3 regions of the Mesorhizobium album genome follow, and region 1 is predicted to be linked to each of the others. Evidence: predicted binding sites of a transcription regulator. Region 1 holds the regulator's gene; each other region holds the start of a gene.
The links. Region 1 encodes PhoB, which activates phosphate uptake and scavenging genes when phosphate is short. Its sites were predicted from a motif close to TGTCATNNANCTGTCAT; they were not measured.
Positions count from the first base shown of each region.

Region 2: a site for PhoB is predicted at 2,257-2,273, ahead of RFN28_RS19020 (DUF1045 domain-containing protein). Genes of this name have one in related genera too.
Region 3: a site for PhoB is predicted at 4,799-4,815, ahead of RFN28_RS00085 (ceramide glucosyltransferase). Genes of this name have one in related genera too.

Region 1 is NZ_JAVIIW010000012.1:132,908-139,345, forward strand. Features, by position in the region: gene pstS (phosphate ABC transporter substrate-binding protein PstS) at 1-268, shown strand, start outside; gene pstC (phosphate ABC transporter permease subunit PstC) at 337-1,323, shown strand; gene pstA (phosphate ABC transporter permease PstA) at 1,327-2,178, shown strand; gene pstB (phosphate ABC transporter ATP-binding protein PstB) at 2,175-2,978, shown strand; gene phoU (phosphate signaling complex protein PhoU) at 3,000-3,707, shown strand; gene phoB (phosphate regulon transcriptional regulator PhoB) at 3,727-4,416, shown strand; gene RFN28_RS12905 (ROK family transcriptional regulator) at 4,417-5,661, opposite strand; gene xylF (D-xylose ABC transporter substrate-binding protein) at 6,020-6,438, shown strand, end outside.
Region 2 is NZ_JAVIIW010000022.1:22,247-28,684, reverse strand. Features, by position in the region: gene iolE (myo-inosose-2 dehydratase) at 1-701, shown strand, start outside; gene RFN28_RS19030 (DUF3329 domain-containing protein) at 766-978, shown strand; gene iolB (5-deoxy-glucuronate isomerase) at 1,351-2,163, shown strand; gene RFN28_RS19020 (DUF1045 domain-containing protein) at 2,312-3,019, shown strand; gene RFN28_RS19015 (alpha-D-ribose 1-methylphosphonate 5-triphosphate diphosphatase) at 3,051-4,190, shown strand; gene phnN (phosphonate metabolism protein/1,5-bisphosphokinase (PRPP-forming) PhnN) at 4,187-4,813, shown strand; gene RFN28_RS19005 (ABC transporter ATP-binding protein) at 4,859-5,677, opposite strand; gene RFN28_RS19000 (ABC transporter permease) at 5,677-6,408, opposite strand; gene RFN28_RS18995 (ABC transporter permease) at 6,418-6,438, opposite strand, start outside.
Region 3 is NZ_JAVIIW010000001.1:14,147-20,584, forward strand. Features, by position in the region: gene RFN28_RS00065 (extracellular solute-binding protein) at 1-662, shown strand, start outside; gene RFN28_RS00070 (carbohydrate ABC transporter permease) at 747-1,628, shown strand; gene RFN28_RS00075 (carbohydrate ABC transporter permease) at 1,628-2,518, shown strand; gene RFN28_RS00080 (ArsR/SmtB family transcription factor) at 2,588-3,520, shown strand; gene RFN28_RS00085 (ceramide glucosyltransferase) at 3,555-4,700, opposite strand; gene apaG (Co2+/Mg2+ efflux facilitator ApaG/CorD) at 4,921-5,313, shown strand; gene RFN28_RS00095 (Hsp33 family molecular chaperone) at 5,415-6,438, opposite strand, start outside.

The DNA of each region.
Region 1 (6,438 bases):
CTACGGCGTCATCCTGGCCAACCAGGCAGGTGCTGCATCCTGGCCGATGACCTCCGCCACCTGGATCCTCGTCTATCAGAAGCCCGACGATGCAGCCGCCACGGCCGAAGCGCTCAAGTTCTTCGCCTGGTCCTATGCCAAGGGCGACAAGATGGCTGCTGAACTCGACTACGTTCCGATGCCCGACAAGGTCGTGAAGAGCGTCGAGGAAATGTGGGGCAAGGACATCGTCGACAAGGACGGCAAGCCGATCTACTCCGGCATGTAATCCTTCCGGAATGAGGAGGGCGCCGCAGGGCGCCCTCCTGTCTCTCTTTCGAAATGCGAGGGGGCTAGATGAGTGCCGTTTCCGAAGCCGTGACTTCGTCCGCCATGCGGACCAGGGAAGCGACGGTGCGCCGCTTCGCCTTCACCGACATGGTCTTCCGGGCGGCCACGCGCGCTTCCGCCATCCTCGTGCTGGTTCTCCTGGGCGGCGTCGCCATCTCGCTGGTCGCCGGCTCGTGGGAGGCGCTGTCGAAGTTCGGCTTCTCGTTCCTGACGAGCGAGGCCTGGAACCCGGTCACGGAGAATTTCGGCGCGCTGGCGCCCATCTACGGCACCGTCGTCACCTCGGCTATCGCCATCATCATTGCCGTGCCGATCGGCATCGGCATCGCCGTTTTCCTGACCGAGCTCTGCCCGCGCCCGCTGAGGCGCCCGATCGGCATTGCGGTCGAGCTGCTCGCCGGCATTCCCTCGATCATCTACGGCATCTGGGGCCTGTTCGTCTTCGCGCCGTTCCTGCAGACGACGATCCAGCCCTTCATCATCAACATCTTCCACGGCATACCGGGCCTCTCCAGCCTGTTTGCCGGTCCGCCCTACGGCATCGGCCTGCTGACCTCGTCGCTGATCCTTGCCATCATGGTGCTGCCCTTCATCACCTCGATCACCAAGGACGTGTTCGACACGGTGCCGGCGGTGCTGAAGGAATCGGCCTACGGCATCGGCTGCACGACCTGGGAGGTGACCCGGCGCGTGGTCATCCCCTATACCCGCGTCGGCATCATGGGCGGCGTCATGCTCGGCCTCGGCCGCGCGCTCGGCGAGACGATGGCGGTCACCTTCGTCATCGGCAACGCGCATCGCATCAGCGCCTCGCTGTTTGCCCCGGGCACGACGATCTCGGCGACCATCGCCAACGAATTCACCGAGGCCGACGGCTCGATCTACACTTCCTCGCTGGTGGCGCTCGGCCTGATCCTGTTCATCATCACCTTCATCATCCTCGCGCTCGCACGCTACATGCTGTTGCGCATCGATAGCCGCACGGGAGCCTGACCGATGTCGACCGCCGCATCGCTCCACCAAAGCCGCAAGCGCAAGAATGCCGTGATGATGGCGCTGTGCGTCATCGCGGCGGGCATCGGTCTTGCGTGGCTGGCGCTGATCCTTGGCGCATTGATCTACAAGGGCCTCTCCGGCGTCTCCTTGTCGGTCTTCACCGAAATGACACCGCCGCCCGGCGACGCCGGTGGCCTGCTCAACGCCATCTACGGCAGCATCATCATGACTATCATCGGCATCCTCGTCGGCACGCCGATCGGCGTGCTCGCCGGAACCTACATGGCCGAATACGGGCGCTTCTCGCGCCTCACCACTGTGGTGCGCTTCATCAACGACATCCTGTTGTCGGCGCCCTCGATCATCGTTGGCCTGTTCGTCTATGAGCTTTTGGTGCGGCCGATGGGCCATTTCTCGGCGATCGCCGGCGCGGTGGCGCTCTCCATCCTGGTGATCCCCGTCGTGGTGCGCACCACCGAGGACATGCTCAACCTCGTGCCCAACGCGCTGCGCGAAGCCGGCACCGCCATCGGCGCGCCGCGCTGGGTGGTGATCCGCTCGGTCGCCTATCGCGCGGCACTTTCCGGCATCGTCACCGGCATCTTGCTGGCGATCGCCCGCATTTCCGGCGAGACGGCGCCGCTGCTCTTCACCGCGCTCAACAACCAGTTCTGGTCGAGCAATCTCAACGCGCCGATGGCCAGCCTGCCGGTGACCATCTTCCAGTTCGCCCTAAGCCCCTACGAGGAATGGCAGCAACTGGCCTGGACGGGCGCACTCATAATCACCCTGACGGTTCTCGGGCTGAGCATCTTCGCCCGCAGCCTCACCGGACGCAGAGAGGACAGATGAAACCGATGTTGTCCACCGATCTGAACGTAGCCGACACCGCCGTGGAGAAGGCCAAGATCGAAGTCAAGAACCTCAACTTCTACTATGGCCAGTCGAAGGCGCTGAAGGACATCAACCTGTCATTGCCCGAACGCAGCGTCACTGCCTTCATCGGGCCGTCGGGCTGCGGGAAGTCGACACTGCTGCGCGTGCTGAACCGCATCTACGAGCTCTATCCGAAGCAAAGCGCAGAGGGCCAGGTGCTGCTTGACGGCAAGAACATCCTCGACCGGTCGCAGGACCTCAACCTGCTCAGGAGCAAGATCGGCATGGTGTTCCAGAAGCCGACGCCGTTCCCGATGTCGATCTACGAGAACATCGCCTTCGGCGTCAGGCTGTATGAGAAGATCAGCAAGGCGGAGATGGACAACCGCGTCGAGTCGGCGCTGAAGCGCGCCGCGCTCTGGAACGAGGTCAAGGACAAGCTCAACGCCAGCGGCCAGAGCCTCTCCGGCGGCCAGCAGCAGCGGCTTTGCATCGCCCGCACCGTGGCGGTGAAGCCGGAAGTCATTCTGCTCGACGAGCCGGCTTCGGCGCTCGATCCGCTGTCGACCGCCAAGATCGAGGAGCTGATCGATGAGCTGCAGGCCGACTACACGATCGTGATCGTCACCCACAACATGCAGCAGGCGGCGCGCGTGTCGCGGCAGACGGCGTTCATGTATCTCGGCGAGCTGGTCGAGTTCGACCGCACCGAGAAGATCTTCACCTCGCCTCGCGAGAAGCGCACGCAGGACTATATCACCGGCCGCTTCGGCTGAGTTCATACGAGGACATTCATCATGGCCGAACATACCGTCGCTTCCTTCGACGAGGATTTGAGGCAGATCAGCCGGCTCATCCGCGACATGGGCGATCTTGCCGGCTCCATGGTCGGCGCGTCGACCAAGGCTCTGCTCAATTCCGACAACGCGCTGGCGCAGCGCGTGGTCTCCGACGATGCCATCATGGACGCCAGGCAGCGCGAGCTCGACGACCGCGCCATCACGCTGATCGCCAAGCGCCAGCCGATGGCCGACGACCTGCGCAACGTGGTCGGCGCGATCCGCATGGCCGGCGACCTCGAACGCATCGGCGATCTCGCCAAAAACATTGCCAAGCGCGTCGGCTCCGTCGGCGTCAGCACCGCGCCGCGCGACCTTTCGCACTCCATCGATTCGATGGCGCAGCTGGTGCTGATCCAGGTCCAGGGCGTGATCGAGGAGTACACGGCGGGCGACGCCACGGCGCTCGCCAAGCTCAGGAACGACGACGAGCGCGTCGACGTGAAATACACCTCCGTCTTCCGCGAGCTCCTGACCTACATGATGGAGGATCCGCGCAACATCACGGCTTGCACGCATCTCCTGTTCTGCGCCAAGAATCTGGAACGCATCGGCGATCATGTCACCAATATCGCCGAGAACGCCTATTACGTGCTGACCGGCACCCAATTGCCCGCGAATCGTCCGAAGCAGGACGAGACGGCGATGCCGGCGCCGGCGGCCTGACAACGAAGGTGACTGCCAAATGATCGCGCCACGCATCATGGTGGTGGAGGACGAGGAGCCGCTGGGGGTGCTGCTCCGCTACAACCTCGAATCCGAGGGCTATCAGGTCGAGGTGGTGACCCGTGGCGACGAAGCCGAGATCCGCCTGCAGGAGAACGTGCCCGACCTGTTGGTGCTCGACTGGATGGTGCCGGCGGTTTCCGGCATCGAGCTTTGCCGTCGCCTCAGGATGCGGCCCGAGACCGAGCGGCTGCCGATCATCATGCTGACGGCGCGCGGCGAGGAAAGCGACCGGGTGCGCGGCCTCTCGACGGGTGCCGACGACTATCTGGTCAAGCCGTTCTCGACGCCGGAATTCATGGCCAGGGTCAAGGCGCTGCTGCGCCGCGCCAAGCCGGAGGTGCTGTCCAGCGTGCTCAAGGTCGGCGACATCGTGCTCGACCGTGAATCGCACCGCGTCTACCGCAAGAAGAGCGAGATCAGGCTCGGCCCGACCGAGTTCCGGCTGCTCGAATTCATGATGCGGCATCCCGGCCGGGTGTTCTCACGCAGCCAGCTGCTCGACAATGTCTGGGGCGAGACGATCTATATCGACGAACGCACGGTGGACGTGCATGTCGGGCGTCTGCGCAAGGCGGTCAACAACGGCCGCATGCCCGATGTCATCCGCACCATTCGCGGGGCGGGCTACGCGATCAGGGAAGACTGATCAGGCGACGTTCTTCCCGGTTGCACCGGTCCTCGCATGGACGCCCGGCGCGAAGATCTCCTGGTCGACGAAGGTGAGCGCGCGCATGGCGCAGCCTTCGCGGATGAGCGGCAATTCGTTCGGCTCGGTGTCGAAGGAGATCGACTTCGAATGCTGGCCGCCTGCGGTCTGGGCGATGGCCTCGCGCAGCGCCGGCTCTATCAGGTCGAACGCCGCGGCGCTGACGCCGACCATGGCGACCGGTGCCGGGTCGATCAGCGCGAACAGGTTGCCAAGGCCGAAGCCGAGCGCCTCGCCGGCCTTGCGGTAGGCTTCGCGCTCCGGTCCGGCGCTCTCGCGCGCCTTGGCGGCAAGAGCCCGCATGTCGGCATCGCTGACGTCGACCGGCTCGGAGTTCTCGCTCATCCCTTTGGCATTGCGCCAGATGGCGTAGTTGCCGGCATAGGCCTCGACGCAGCCGCGGCGTCCGCAGCGGCAGAGCGCGCCGCCCGGACGGTGGATCATGTGCCCGAACTCGCCTCCGGAAGAATGCGTGCCGGTGAAGAGCTCGCCCTTCAGCACCAGACCCATACCGATGCCGTGCGAGAGCAGGATGGCGATGAAATTGTCGCGATAGCGGTCGGGATCGCGCCATTGCAGCGCCACCGCCATCATGTTGCAGTCGTTCTCCATGGTGGCCGGAATACCGAATTCCTTTTCCAGAATGTCGGCGAAGGGAATATCGGTCAGCGGCGTGATCGGCGACCACAGCATGGCGCGGGCATGAGAATCGGTGATGCCCTGGATGCCCATGGCGATGCGGGCGACGCTGCCGACATCGAGGTCGGGGTCCTCCAGCCGGCGCCGGACGATTGCTGTGCATTCGCCAATCAGCTCGTCGCGCGGCATGGTCAGCGTATCGAGGCGCCGCTGTTCCTCGGCGATAACCTGGCCGGCATAGTCGATGACGGCGACGGAGAGGAAATTGAGCGACAGCACCACCGTCACCACCGCCGCCGCCTCGGGATTGAGGGCGAGGCCAACCTGCGGCCGGCCGCGCTTCAGCGAGGCGGTCTCGCTCGGCTTGCTCTCGGTCAGGATGCCTTCCTGGATCAGGTCCGAGGAGATCGCCGAAATGGTCGAGTGGCTGAGCCCGGTGGTCGCGGCGATCTCCGTCCGCGACGGCTGGCCGGCCCGGCGCACGGCCGAGAGCACCATGGCGCGGTTGCGCCGGCGCAGGTCGTCGTGGCGGATCCCGACCGACATTTTCTTCCTCCCGGTCAGCGCGGCCTCTTGATATTGCATGGGCCGTCGGCGACGCGCCAGATCGGTCCCGTCCTCGATATGACGCCGGACCGCGCTGGATTTTGCCTGGTTCAATTCCGTGCCGAAAATCGCTGCGCGCTTCCTTCCCGGAATTCCGGGATAGTGGCAGAAGCCGGTGGGGCTGTCATTATTTATTGCGGATCTCGAAAAAAAGTTCGCGGTACCTCAAAAACCATCAAAATCGCAGTTGACAGCGCTTCGGCGTTGGACCAGTATTTTTTCGAGGCTCGAAAAAAAGCCTCTATGCCGGCCTTCGGGCCAGTCTGGGTCGCGCCGCAAGTGGCGCAGGGAGGAAATCATGAAGAGATTCGCAGCCGCCATTCTGGCGGGTGTCGCCATGTCGTTGACGCTGGTGTCGGTCGCAGAGGCGAAAGACAAGGTGATCGGCGTTTCGTGGTCGAATTTCCAGGAAGAGCGCTGGAAGACCGACGAAGCGGCGATGAAGAAAGCCATCGAGGCCGCCGGCGACAAGTACATCTCCGCCGATGCGCAGTCCAATCCGGGCAAGCAGCTGACCGACGTCGAAAGCCTGATCTCGCAGGGCGCCAATGCGCTGATCATCCTGGCGCAGGACGCCTCGGCGATCGGGCCGGCGGTGCAGAAGGCGCTCGACGAAGGCATTCCGGTGGTCGGCTACGACCGCCTGATCGAGAACAAGGACGTGTTCTACCTGACCTTCGACAACAAGGAAGTCGGCCGCATGCAGGCCCGCGAGGT
Region 2 (6,438 bases), on a different contig from region 1:
GCACGCTGGTCAACGAGGACTTGGGCAGGAACAAGGATCGCATCCAGCCGATGATCGACCTGTTCAAGGCGGTCAACGCGCCCTGCATCGTCTATGGCGAGGTCGGCCGCTCCATCCAGGGCGACCGCTCCAAGCCTCTGGCCACCAAGCCCAAGCTCACCGACGACGAGATGAAGGCTTATAGCCGCCGCGTCACCGAATTCGGCGAATGGTGCGCCGACCAGGGCATGCCGCTCTCCTATCATCATCACATGGCGGCTGTGGTCGAGACCGAGCCGGAGCTAGACGCCTTCATGCGCCATTCCGGCGAAGGCATTCCGCTGCTGCTCGATGCCGGCCATCTCGCCTTTGCCGGCGGCGATGTGCTGCGCGCCATCGACAACCATCACAAGCGCATCAACCACGTGCATGTGAAGGACGTGCGCATGGGCGTGATCGACGGGCTCGACCGCACGAAGCAGTCCTTCCTCGATGCCGTGGCGCTTGGCGCTTTCACCGTGCCGGGCGACGGCTCGCTCGATTTCGGCGCCATCGTCCAGCGCTTCGCCGATTACGGCTATGAAGGCTGGTTCGTTGTCGAGGCCGAGCAGGATCCGAAGAAGAACCCGCCGCTGAAGATGGCTCAGGTCGGCCACAAAGAGCTGATGCGGGTGATGACGGCCGCCGGCTATACGGTGGAGACGCAGGGCTTCCCGGCGTAAACGGTGGATTTGCCACGGCGCGCGGTCTATCTGACACGCTTTGGGCAAATCCGGGATTGGCGCGATGAAAGACTATGAGCACCCCTTCTTCCGGCCGCTGTGGCGACGCATCGCCGTCGTCGCCGTCTGCCTGATCTGGTCGGTGATCGAGTTCGCCACCGGCACGCCGTTCTGGGGCGTCATTGCGCTCGGCTTCGCCGGTTACGCGGTGTGGCAGTTCTTCTACCTGTACAAGCCGGTTGAGGAGGCCAAGCCTCCAGCCGAGCAGAAGGAATGACTGATCCATGGCTAAGTTTCTACGGGTTGGATACTGGGTGCGTGGCGGATCGCATACGTTGGTGACTAGCCGAAACGCCTCTCGCTTCGTCATCCTGGGGCGAAGCGATGCGGCGCAGACCCCGGGATCCATGCCGTGACTTCAAAACACCCGCTGCGGTGCAGAATTCGGCTCCGCTGCGCTCTTCGATTGAGGTTACGGCATGGATCCTAGGGTCTCCGCGACGGAGCTGCGCTCCTGCTTCGCCCTAGGATGACGAAGTTGAGAGGCTTCAGCCAATCTCCAAGGTTTCCGGACAGTCCATCAAACGGTGAAACCTTGGCTGCAAAGCAGACCTGAAAATCGAAGTGTCGGGTAATTAGGGAGACAATAATGTCGAAACTGCTCGTCAAGGCCGACAAGGGCCACGGCCACGTCGCTCACGTCACCCCGCAAAGCGCCGGCTGGACTTATGTCGGTTTCGATCTCCACCGCTTGCGGCCGGGCGAGACCGTTGCCGGCAAGACGGGCGAGCGCGAGGTCTGCCTGGTGTTCGTCACCGGCAAGGGCAAGGCCTCGGCAAGCGGCAACGATCTCGGCCTGCTCGGCGAGCGCATGTCGCCCTTCGAGGGCAAGCCCTGGTCGGTCTATGTGCCGCAAGGCTCCGACTGGTCGGTCACCGCCGACACCGAGCTGGAGCTTGCCGTCTGCTCGGCGCCGGGCCTTGGCGGCGGCCTGCCGGCGCGTGTGATTGCGCCGGACGATCTCGGCCAGGAGGTGCGCGGCAAGGGCACGAACACGCGCTACGTCACCAACATCCTGCCCGAGGGCAAGCCGGCGGATTCGCTGCTGGTGGTCGAGGTCATCACGCCCGGCGGCCACACCTCCAGCTATCCGCCGCACAAGCACGACCAGGACAACCTCCCCGCCGAATCCTATCTCGAGGAGACCTACTACCACCGCCTCAACCCGCCGCAGGGCTTCGCCTTCCAGCGCGTCTACACCGACGCTGACAGGAACGGCGTGCGCGACCTCGACGAGGCGATGGCGATCGAGGATGGCGATGTCGTCTTGGTGCCGAAGGGCTATCATCCCTGCGCGGCCTGCCACGGCTACGACCTCTACTATCTCAACGTCATGGCCGGCCCGAAGCGGACCTGGAAATTCCACAACGCCGCCGAGCATGAGTGGCTGATGAAGGCCTAAGGTTACTCACCGCGCTCAAGCTATTGGTCCAGCTGGGAAAAATCGTCGGCTAAGGACCGCGAGGGTCTATTTGCCTTCGAAAACCCACGAAAGCTTCGTCAATCCGTCATGGAAATCGCCTATGGCAGCGGGCTGACGAGGACTTTCCATGCGCTACGCCATCTATTTCACCCCACGGCAGGACGAGCCGCTGGCGCGCATCGCCGCCAATTGGCTGGGCCGCGACCCCTTCGGCGCGGCAACGCGACCGGTCGAGGCCGTCGGTGAGCTGTCGGCGGCGGAGGTTGCCTTCCACACTGCCTCGGCACGGCGCTACGGGTTCCACGCGACGCTGAAGGCGCCGTTCCGGCTGGCGCCGAACGAGACGGAAGCCTCGCTGCGCGCCGCGCTCGTCGATTTTGCCGAAGCCGCACCGCCGGTCGTCATCCCCCGCCTCGTCGTCGGCCAGATCGACGGTTTCTTCGCGCTGGTGCCGGAAGCCCCTTTCGCGCCGCTCAACAGTTTCGCCGACGAAGTCGTGCGCGCTTTCGACCGCTTCCGCGCGCCGCTGACCGAGGCAGAGATCGAGCGGCGCAGCCCAGACTCGCTGAAGCCGGATGAGTTCCGCAACCTCTGCCAGTGGGGCTATCCTTACGTTTTCGAGACCTTCCGCTTCCACATGACGTTGTCCGGGCGCGTCGGGCCACAGGAAAGCCCACGTCTTCGCGCAGCAATCGACAGCCTGTTCGCGGAGGTGCTGCAGCACCCGGTGCCGGTGGATGCGCTGACGCTGTTCGTCGAGACCGAACCGGGCGCCCCCTTCATGGTGCTTTCCCACCATGAACTCGGCCGCCGACCGGCCAGAAAGACCGCCTGATGCTATTGCCCGAGACCAAGGACCGCCTGAGATGACCGCCGAGACCGTTCTGAACAACGCCCGCATCGTCCTGCCCGATGAGATCGTCGAGGGCTCGCTGCTGCTGCGCGATGGCCTGATCGCTGCGATCGAGCCGGGTGCCGTCCGCACCGGCGAGGACATGGGCGGCGACTACATCATCCCGGGCCTCGTCGAGCTGCATACCGACCATCTCGAAGGCCATTACGCGCCGCGCCCGAAGGTGCGCTGGAACCCGATCGCTGCTGTGCTTGCCCATGATGCCCAGGTGGCGACCGCCGGCATCACCACCGTGCTCGATGCCTTGCGCGTCGGCATGGACGAGGATGCCGATTTGAAGTCCGACGACGTGCGCAAGCTCGCCGACGCGATCGAAGACAGCGTGCGCCAGGATCGGCTGCGGGCCGACCATTTCATCCACCTGCGCTGCGAGGTCTCGGCGCCGGACTGTCTCGAGGCCTTCGCCAATTTCGAAACCGACGACCGGGTGAAGCTCGCCTCGCTGATGGACCATGCGCCGGGCCAGCGCCAGTTCGTCAACCTCGAGACCTATGCCTATTACTACCAGCGCAAGCTGAAGCTGACCGACCGCGACTTCCAGAAGTTCTGCGAGAAGCGGATGGCCGAATCGGCCATGAATTCCGGCCCGAACCGCGTCTTCATCTCCGCCGCCTGCCGCGAACGCGGCATCGTGCTCGCCAGCCATGACGACGCCACCGCCGGCCATGTCGACGAGGCGGTGGAGCAGGGCGTGCGTGTCGCCGAATTCCCCACCACCGAGGAGGCGGCAAGGGCCTCGAAGGCGGCAGGCCTCGGCGTGCTGATGGGCGCGCCCAACGTCATGCGCGGCTCCTCGCATTCGGGCAATGTGTCGGCGCGCGCGCTTGCCGGCGACGGCCTGCTCGATATCCTGTCTTCCGACTACATCCCCTTCAGCCTGATCCAGTCGGCCTTCTTCCTCGGCGATGTCGTCGAGAGCATCTCGCTGCCGCAGGCGGTCGCCATGGTGTCGAAGAACCCGGCCGACGCGGTCGGCCTTTCCGATCGCGGCGTTATCGAGCCCGGCCGCCGCGCCGATCTCGTGCGCGTGCGCGTCGACAAGCATGTGCCGGTCGTTCGCACCGTCTGGCGCGAAGGACGCCGGGTCGCATGATGGTTTCGGCTTTGATCGAACGCGAGCTCACCGAAACGCTTCCCATCCGCAACGGCGTCTTCGTCGCGGTCGTCGGGCCGAGCGGCGCCGGCAAGGACACGCTGATCGGTTATGCCAAGGCGCGCTTCGCCGACGAAACGCGGCTGGAATTCGTGCGCCGCGTCATCACCCGGCCGAGCGATTCGGCGAGCGAGGACCACGACACGCTGGCCGATGCCGCTTTTGCCGAGGCGGAAGCAGACGGCGCCTTCGCCATCTGCTGGGACGCGCATGGCCTGCGCTACGGACTGCCGGCCGATGTCGACTGGGCGGTCGCCAATGGCCATGTGGCCGTGGCGAATGTCTCCCGCGCGGTCATCCCTGCGCTGCGTGAGCGCTATGCCAATCTGGCGGTGGTTGAGATCACCGCCGCGCCGGAAATCCTCGCCAACCGACTTGCGGCGCGCGGCCGCGAATCGCGCGGCGAGGTGCTGGCCCGCCTGGCGCGCAGCACGAGCGTTACGCTTTCCGGTCCGGACGTTACCTCGATCGATAACAGCGGCGCGAAAGAGATCGCCGGCGAGCGCTTCGCCGAGGTGCTGCGCAAGGCGATGGCGTTCTCGGACCTGTCCAGCATGATCTGATTTGCTGGGCGCCGGTCCTGCAAAACGCCGCCGCCAGCGCCGCGGTCATTTGTTGAAATTCGCGATAAACTGCTTGAACTGCTGGGTGGGGGGACGGGCGAACATCTCTTTTGGCTCACCCAGCGAATCCACCTCGCCCTTGTGCAGGAACATCACCTGGCTCGATACGTCGCGGGCGAAACCCATTTCATGCGTCACCACCAGCATGGTGCGGCCTTCCTCCGCGAGCGAGCGCATGACGCGCAGCACCTCGCCGACCAGTTCCGGATCAAGCGCGGATGTAGGCTCGTCGAACAGCATCACCTTGGGATTCATCGCCAGCGCGCGCGCTATGGCGGCGCGCTGTTGCTGGCCGCCCGACATGTGAGGCGGGTAATAGTTGCGCCGCTCCCAAATGCCCACGCGCTTCAGCAATGCTTCAGCCTGCTCGAGGCATTCCGCCCGCGGCCGCTTGAGCACATGCGTCGGCGCGGCGACAAGATTTTCAAGCACCGTCATGTGGGACCAGAGATTGAAGCTCTGGAAAACCATGGCGAGATTGGCACGCATCCGCTCGACCTGGCGCATGTCAGCCGGCATTTGCCGGCCATCCCGGCCTTGCTTCATCCGGATCAACTCGCCATCCACCCGCACCTCGCCGGAATCCGGGATTTCCAGCAAGTTGATGCAGCGCAGGAAGGTGCTTTTGCCGGAACCCGAGGAGCCGAGTATCGAAATGACATCGCCCTTGTGGGCTTCAAGCGAAATGCCCTTGAGCACTTCATGGTCGCCGAAGCACTTGCGCATGTCTTTGACGCTGATGGCCGCCTTGTCGTCGTCGGGCGACGATGCTGCTTTCGAGGCGGCGGAAAGATTTGCCGGCATCACAACACCTCCGGGACGGGTTTGATCTGCTGGGATTGTTCGGGCGGGGGACGCAGATGCGGCGAGAGCAGGTATTCGACAAAAGCAAACAACCGGGCGATCGAAAGGTTGAGAAGCAGATAGATCACGCCGGCGCAGGTCAGCACCTCGATCGGGCGGAAAGTGTCGTGCTGGATCTTCTGCGCAGTTCCCATCATCTCCATGATTGTGACCATAGAGGCGAGCGCCGTTGCCTTTGTCATGAGAATGATCTCGGTTGAGTAGGCCGGCAGGGCCAGCCGCAGGGCGATCGGCAGCGTGACAAGGCGGAATCGTGTAAACATTGGCATGCCAAAGGCCTTGGCGGCCTCGATCTGGCCGACAGGCACTGCCCGCAGCGCTCCCCGGAAAATCTCGCTGGAATAGGCTGCTGTGTTCAGCGCCATTGCGAGGATCGTGCAATACATGGGATCCCGCAGGATCGGCCACAGGATCGGGCTGTGGCGAACGAAATCGAACTGCGAAAGCCCGAAATAGATCAGGTAAAGCTGCACCAGCAGCGGTGACCCGCGAAAAACAAAGACGTAGGCTCGGGCAAAAAGCTCACCCAATCTGTAGCCCGACGCTCGCATCCAGGTCAGGCCGGAGGCGAGAACTAGACCAATTGCGACACCAAAGAACCAGATCTCAAGCGTGAGCGGCAGAGCTTTCAGCACGCTCCAGATGGTTGACAGGTAGAAGTTAGGATCCACCGCAACCCCTCATTTCGGCCGCACAAAACT
Region 3 (6,438 bases), on a different contig from region 1:
TTAGTCAGCAGAGCGGCAAGTTCCTCTCCGACAACGGTAAGTTTCTGGAAGGTGACAATCTCGACAAGGCAGTCAAGGCCACGAGCGTCGTCGCCAAATGGGTCGCCGACGGGCTGGCGCCGAAGTCGACCGACTATCCGGCCTCGATTGCGCTCTTCACGTCGGGCAAGGCCGCCATGCACATCAACGGTGTCTGGGAAGTGCCCACCTTCACCGACCTGGCCAAGCAGAACAAGCTCGGCTTCGAGTGGGGAGCTGTCCAGCTTCCGACTTTCTTCGACCAGCCGGCAACCTGGGCCGACTCGCACTCCTTCGCGATCCCGAATCGCAAAGGCAAGGAGATCTCGCCGGAGAAGTTGAAGGCAGTGCTGGAGGTCGTGAAATGGATGAACGAGCATTCGCTGTTCTGGGCAACCGCGGGGCACATCCCCGCCTTTTCACCGGTCACTTCGAGCGACGATTTCAAGAAGATGCAACCGAACGCCACCTATTCGACGCTTGCGAAAACGGCGGTGTTCGATCCGAGCTCCAAGCTCGCCGGTGTAGCCTCGCCGGTCTATGATGCGGCAGGAAACTTCCTGATGCCGGCGATCAACGGCGAGCTCGATCCGCAGGGCGCGATGGAGCAAATGCGCGACGATCTGGACGGTCAGACCGAGTAAACCTCCCGAGGAGTCCGCCGACGGCTCAGGTTGTCGGCGGACGGCCTTCGGAGACGGATTGGATCGAACAGGAGACCCGGTGCGATGCTAGCAAGCACCAGACGCGCCGAACGCCGCAGCGCTTTCATTCTGATTGCGCCCTTCCTGCTCATCTACTTGGTGCTCTTCATATATCCGACCCTGAAGATGCTCGAGCTCTCCTTCACGAACGCGCCGCTGATCGGCGCGGGAGATTGGGTCTACTTCAAGAACTATGTTCGGCTCTTCGGCGACAGGCTGTTCAAGACGGCAGTCTGGAACACCGGCTATTTCGTCGTGCTCACGGTGGTGCCGAACGTGGCGATCGGGCTCCTCATCGCGCTGATGGTGGACCGACTGAAGGGATGGACGCAAAGCGTCGTCCTTGCCGCCTTTTTTCTGCCCTACATCCTGCCGGTCTCGGTGGTCTTCCTGATGTGGCGCTGGATCCTCGACCTTCAGTTCGGGATTGCGCAGTACCCGATCGAGTTCTTCTACGGCGAGCGCGTGCCTGTCTTCCGCACGATCCCGTGGTTCCTTCCCATGGTAGGGCTGATCACGATCTGGTGGACCAACGGCTTCAATGTGTTGCTCTTCATAGCAGGGTTGAGAAACATATCTCCGGAAATATACGACGCCGCGGCTATGGATGGCGCCAATCGCTGGCAGCTGTTCTGGAAGATCACCTGGCCGCTGATCTGGCCCGTCACGGCGCTCGTGGCGACGATCCAGCTCATCCTGCAGCTCAAGATATTCGATCAGGTCTATCTGTTTTCGGTCGGCGGCCGTTCCGAGCCGACAATGGTGTTGGTGCAGTACATCTACCGCGAGGCCTTCCAGCGTAATCATGGCGGTTATGCCGCAACGATTGCCACTGCCCTGTTCGTGCTGATCGCCGCGCTCTCGGTACTGCAATACCAGGTACTGCGCGCCAGGGGCGCCGAGTGATGAGTGTCGAAAGCAGCCGCATCAAACTGCCAACCGTCGGCGCCGAAGGCCGGCATCGCAAGCTACGAGCCTTCGACATCGCGGGACTGCTTCTAACGCTGGCGACGTTCGCATTCGCGATCATCTGGGCCTTTCCGCTCTATTGGGCCGCGGTGACCACGCTCAAGCCGGAATACGAGGTCGTTCAACCCGGAGTCCGCTTGTGGCCCGAGACCTTCACCCTCGAGGCCTACACCTACGTTCTCCTGAACACGAAGATCGGACTTTGGTACCTGAATTCGCTGGTAACCTCCGCAGCGGTCACCATAATCGTCATCTTCACGGCTGCCACCTGCGGTTATGCAATATCGCAATTGCGCTTCCCGGGCCGCCGTTTGCTCTATCTGACGATCATGGCGAGCTTCATGGTGCCCATCCAGGCGCTGATAGTCACCCACTTCGTGCTGATGTCGAATTTCGGCACCCTCAACACCTGGCTCGGCATCATCCTTCCCCAGCTCATCGTTCCGGTCGTCGTCATCGTCTACAAGCAGTTCTTCGATTCGATCCCGCGCGACTTCCGTGAGGCGGCGATCATGGACGGCGCCAACGATTTCCAGCTTCTGTTCAAGATTTACCTGCCTATGAACTGGGGGGTGACCACGGCATTGGCCATCATCACCTTCATCGGCGCATGGAATGCTTTCCTCTGGCCGTTCCTGGCGCAGAGTTCCGAAGAGACGATGAACATCACGGTCGGCGTCACGCAGGTGCACTCCGCCTTCGGTGTCCAGTATGCGCGCGAGCTGGCCGGCGCCGTGCTGGCAGGACTTCCCGTTGCGCTGGCCTATCTGATTTTCCAGCGCCGCGTGACCCAGGCGATAACGCTCTCGGCCGGCATCAAAGGCTGACCATCCGTTTGACTATCAGAAATTATGATATAAACACTGCCTCCTTTCCCGCTCAGGTCGCCGTCGTCTATGAAACCCAACTTCCTCACCATCGATCCGGAGGACGACATCGAGATCTTGAAGGGACTGGCGTCACCGATCCGCATACGCATCCTAAAGCTCCTGCGCAGCGAAGGCCCGCTCAACGTCAACGACATCACCCGCCGGCTGGAGCTGCCGCAATCGACGGTCGCCATCAACGTACAGACACTCGAGGAAGCAGGCCTGATCGCGACTGAGGCCGTTAAGGCCAGGAAGGGCCATCAAAAGATCTGTTCGGCCCGCTTCGATGAGATCATCGTGCGGTTCGAGGCGGAAGAGGAACTTCAACGCGACGCGAAGATCATCGAAGTCGCGATGCCGCTCGGCCTGTTCACATCCGTCGAGGTCAGTCCGCCTTGCGGTCTCTGCTCGACCGATGGCGTGATCGGCCTCCTGGACGTCCCTGATTCCTTCCTCGATCCTGCGCGCGTCCAGGCGGCGCTCATCTGGTTCGGAATGGGCAGCGTCGAGTACAAATTTCCGAACAACGCCAAGTTGCTCAATGCCCGGATAGAGTCGATCGAGTTCTCGATGGAGCTCTCGTCGGAGGTGCCCGGCACCAATATGGACTGGCCTTCCGACCTCACGCTTTGGGTAAACGACGTTGCGGTCGGCACCTGGACGTCGCCGGGCGACTATGGCGACAAGCGCGGTGTCTATACGCCCAGCTGGTGGAAGCTGGCGGGCTCACAATATGGCAAGTTGAAGAGCTGGCGGATCGGCCAGTCGGGATCTTTCATCGACGGCGTCAGAATCTCCGACGTCACGATGAACGACCTCGGCATCACCGAGCATCGCTCGATCCGGATGAGGATCGGCATCGACGCTAAGGCGAAGCATCCCGGCGGCGTCAACATATTTGGGCGCGGCTTTGGCAACTATGACCAAGATATAGTCATGCGGCTCGAGCTCGGTCGCTGACGACAGACGGGGCGCTCGCGTCCCTTTGGAGCGCTCAGATGCTCTCCTCCAGCTCGGTCATTGCCTTGGTGGGGATGGTCATGGCGTTGCCGCGCCATTCGACCGCGCCGCCGAGCCAGCCGCGCGCCCAGATGACGGGAAGCATTACGTCGCGCACGATCATCGCGGTGACGCTGCGCAGCGACAGGTACCAGCCCTTGGACCAGGCGAGCAGGCATTCCGGCACATAGGCGATCGCCAGCACGCCGAGCGCCGTGGTGGGGAGGCTGACGCCGGCGCTTTTTGCCGCGATCAGCGCGAAGATCAGCGGCACGACCACGCCGGTCAGGATCTCGGGCGCAAAAAAAAGAGGAAAGGTGACGCGGCGCAGCCGCGCCCAACGCGCCTGGCGCGACCAGATTTCGGCAAGCGTGCGCTGGCCGAGCGGCTGCTCGAAGGGCGAGGCAACGAGATTGACACGCAGCCCCAGGCTGTTGACCAGCTTGGTCGCCGCCGCATCCTCTGCGATCTCGGCAGCAAGCGCGTGGATGCTGCCATTTTCATCGAGCATCGGCTTGTTCCACAGCATGCTCTTGCCTTGGGCGAAGCCAAGCCCCAGCGCTTCGCCGGCATATTGCCAGCGCGCCTGCAGAGTGTTGAGGAAGGCACACTCGACTTCGGCCCAGAAGCCGTCCGGCCGCGAGCCGATCGGCGTCGAGCAGACGAGGCCTGTTTCCGGCCGCCAGGCCGCCATCAGATGTTGGACATAGTCCTTGGGCATCAGCACGTTGGAATCGGCAAGGACCACCCAGTCGTGCCGTGCCGCCTGCCATCCCTTGACGCAGTTGTTGAGCTTGGGATTGGCGCTGATCCTGTCCTCGCCGATCAAGAGCCGCGCCGCAACGTTTGGGAAGCGCGCGATTGCGGCATCGATCAACTTGACCACGGGGTCTTCCGGCTGGGCGACGCAGAAGATCAGCTCATAGCGCGGCCAGTCGAGCGAGAAGGCGCGCTCGAGCGTTTCCTCGGCGAACGGCTCAACGCCGCGCGACGGCACGATGATCGAGACCGGCGGCTGCTTGCCTCGGGGCGGGGGAATGAGGCGCCTGGGCTTCAATCGCGACGAGGCGAGCAGGATGCTGGCAAAATTGGAAAGAAGAAGGGCTGACGAAGCAAAGGCGGCTGCAAAGGTCAGTTCCATCGAGTTCTGGTCACTCCGGAAGGGCCGCCCGCGGCCGTCTCATCAGTCGACAGAGCGCCCGAGTCGCCCGCATGGTTTGTGCACACCAACATTGTCATGTGTCACTTAAATGACATTGTTTTTCGACAACTGCGCTGGAAGCTGGCAGGATGGACGGCGCTTCGTCTAACAACCGCGAAGCGCGGTAAATGTTCCCTAAGCCGGCAAACCGGAGAGGCCCATGTATCGCGCCGTCACGCGCAACATCGAAGTGCAGGTCAGGCCGTTCTACCTGGAGGATCGTTCCGATCCGTCCGAGAACCGCTATGTGTGGGGCTATCAGGTGACGATCGACAACCGGTCGGACGAGTTCGTGCAGCTTCTGTCGCGCTACTGGCACATCACCGACGGGCGCGGCCGCGTCGAGGAAGTGCGCGGCGCCGGCGTCGTCGGCGACCAGCCGGAACTCAACCCCGGCGACAGCTACCAGTACACGTCAGGATGCCCGCTCTCGACGCCGTCCGGCATCATGGTTGGCCACTACACGATGCGCAACGGACGCGGCGAGACGTTCGACGTCGCCATCCCGGCCTTCTCCCTCGACATGCCGGGGACAAGACGGACGGTGAATTAGGATCGAAGATCGCTGGATGTGCGGCCATCACCAGAAATTGGCGCCGCCCCTCTTCCGCCCTTCGGGCACCTTCTCCCCGTAAAATGGGGAGAAGGACGATCTCACTCTGCCGCAAACTCCGCCGGATCGAAGTCGTACTGCGTCGAGCAGAACTCACAGGCGACGCGGATGCCGCCATCCTCGGTGCTTTGCTCGATCTCCTCGGCCGAAAAGCCTTCGAGGATGCCGCGGATCTTCTGGCGCGAGCAGGAGCATTGGTCGGCGACGGGCACGCCACGGAAGACGCGCACGCCATGCTCGTGGAACAACCGGTAGAGCAGCCGCTCGGCGCCCACCGTCGGATCGATCAGCTCGGTCGGCTCGATGGTGCCGAGCAGCGCCAGCAGCTCCTGCCAGGAATTGTCGGCCGGCTCGTGCGTCACCTCTCGCGGATCGCCGTCGCCGCCCGAAATGTCGGGCACGCGCATGCGCTCCGGCGCCTGCGGCAGGAACTGCGCAAGGATGCCGCCGGCGCGCCATTGCTCGCGGGCGCCGCCGGGAGCCGGCGTCACCAGCTTGGCGACCGACATCCTGATATCGGTCGGAATCTGCTCCGACTGCCGGAAATAGATGCGCGCGGCTTCCTCAAGCGATGTGCCGTCGAGTTGGACGATGCCCTGGTAACGCTGCGTGTGCGCACCCTGATCGATGGTCAGCGCCAGAACGCCGGTGCCGAGCAGCTTCTCCTGCGAGGTCTCGCCTGAGGCAATCAGCGCCTGCAACCGGCCGGCGTCGAAGCGCGCATAGGCGCGCAGCGCATTCGGCGTGGTGAAATCGGCCACCAGCATGTCGACCGGTCCGTCGGTGCGGGTCTGCAGGATGAACTTGCCCTCGAACTTCAGCGACGTGCCGAGGAGCACCGTCAGCACGCAGGCCTCCGCCAGCAGGCGCGCGACCGGTTCGGGATAGTCGTGGCGGCTGAGGATGGCGTCGAGCATCAGCCCGAGCTGCACCGTGCGGCCGCGCACATCCAGCGGCGCCACCTCGTAAGGCACGACATGGTCGTCGCCGGCGAAGCCGAATTCACCGAGTTTGGGTTGATGCTCAGCCATTAGACGGGTTTCCAGCATGACAAAACTCCGGGGC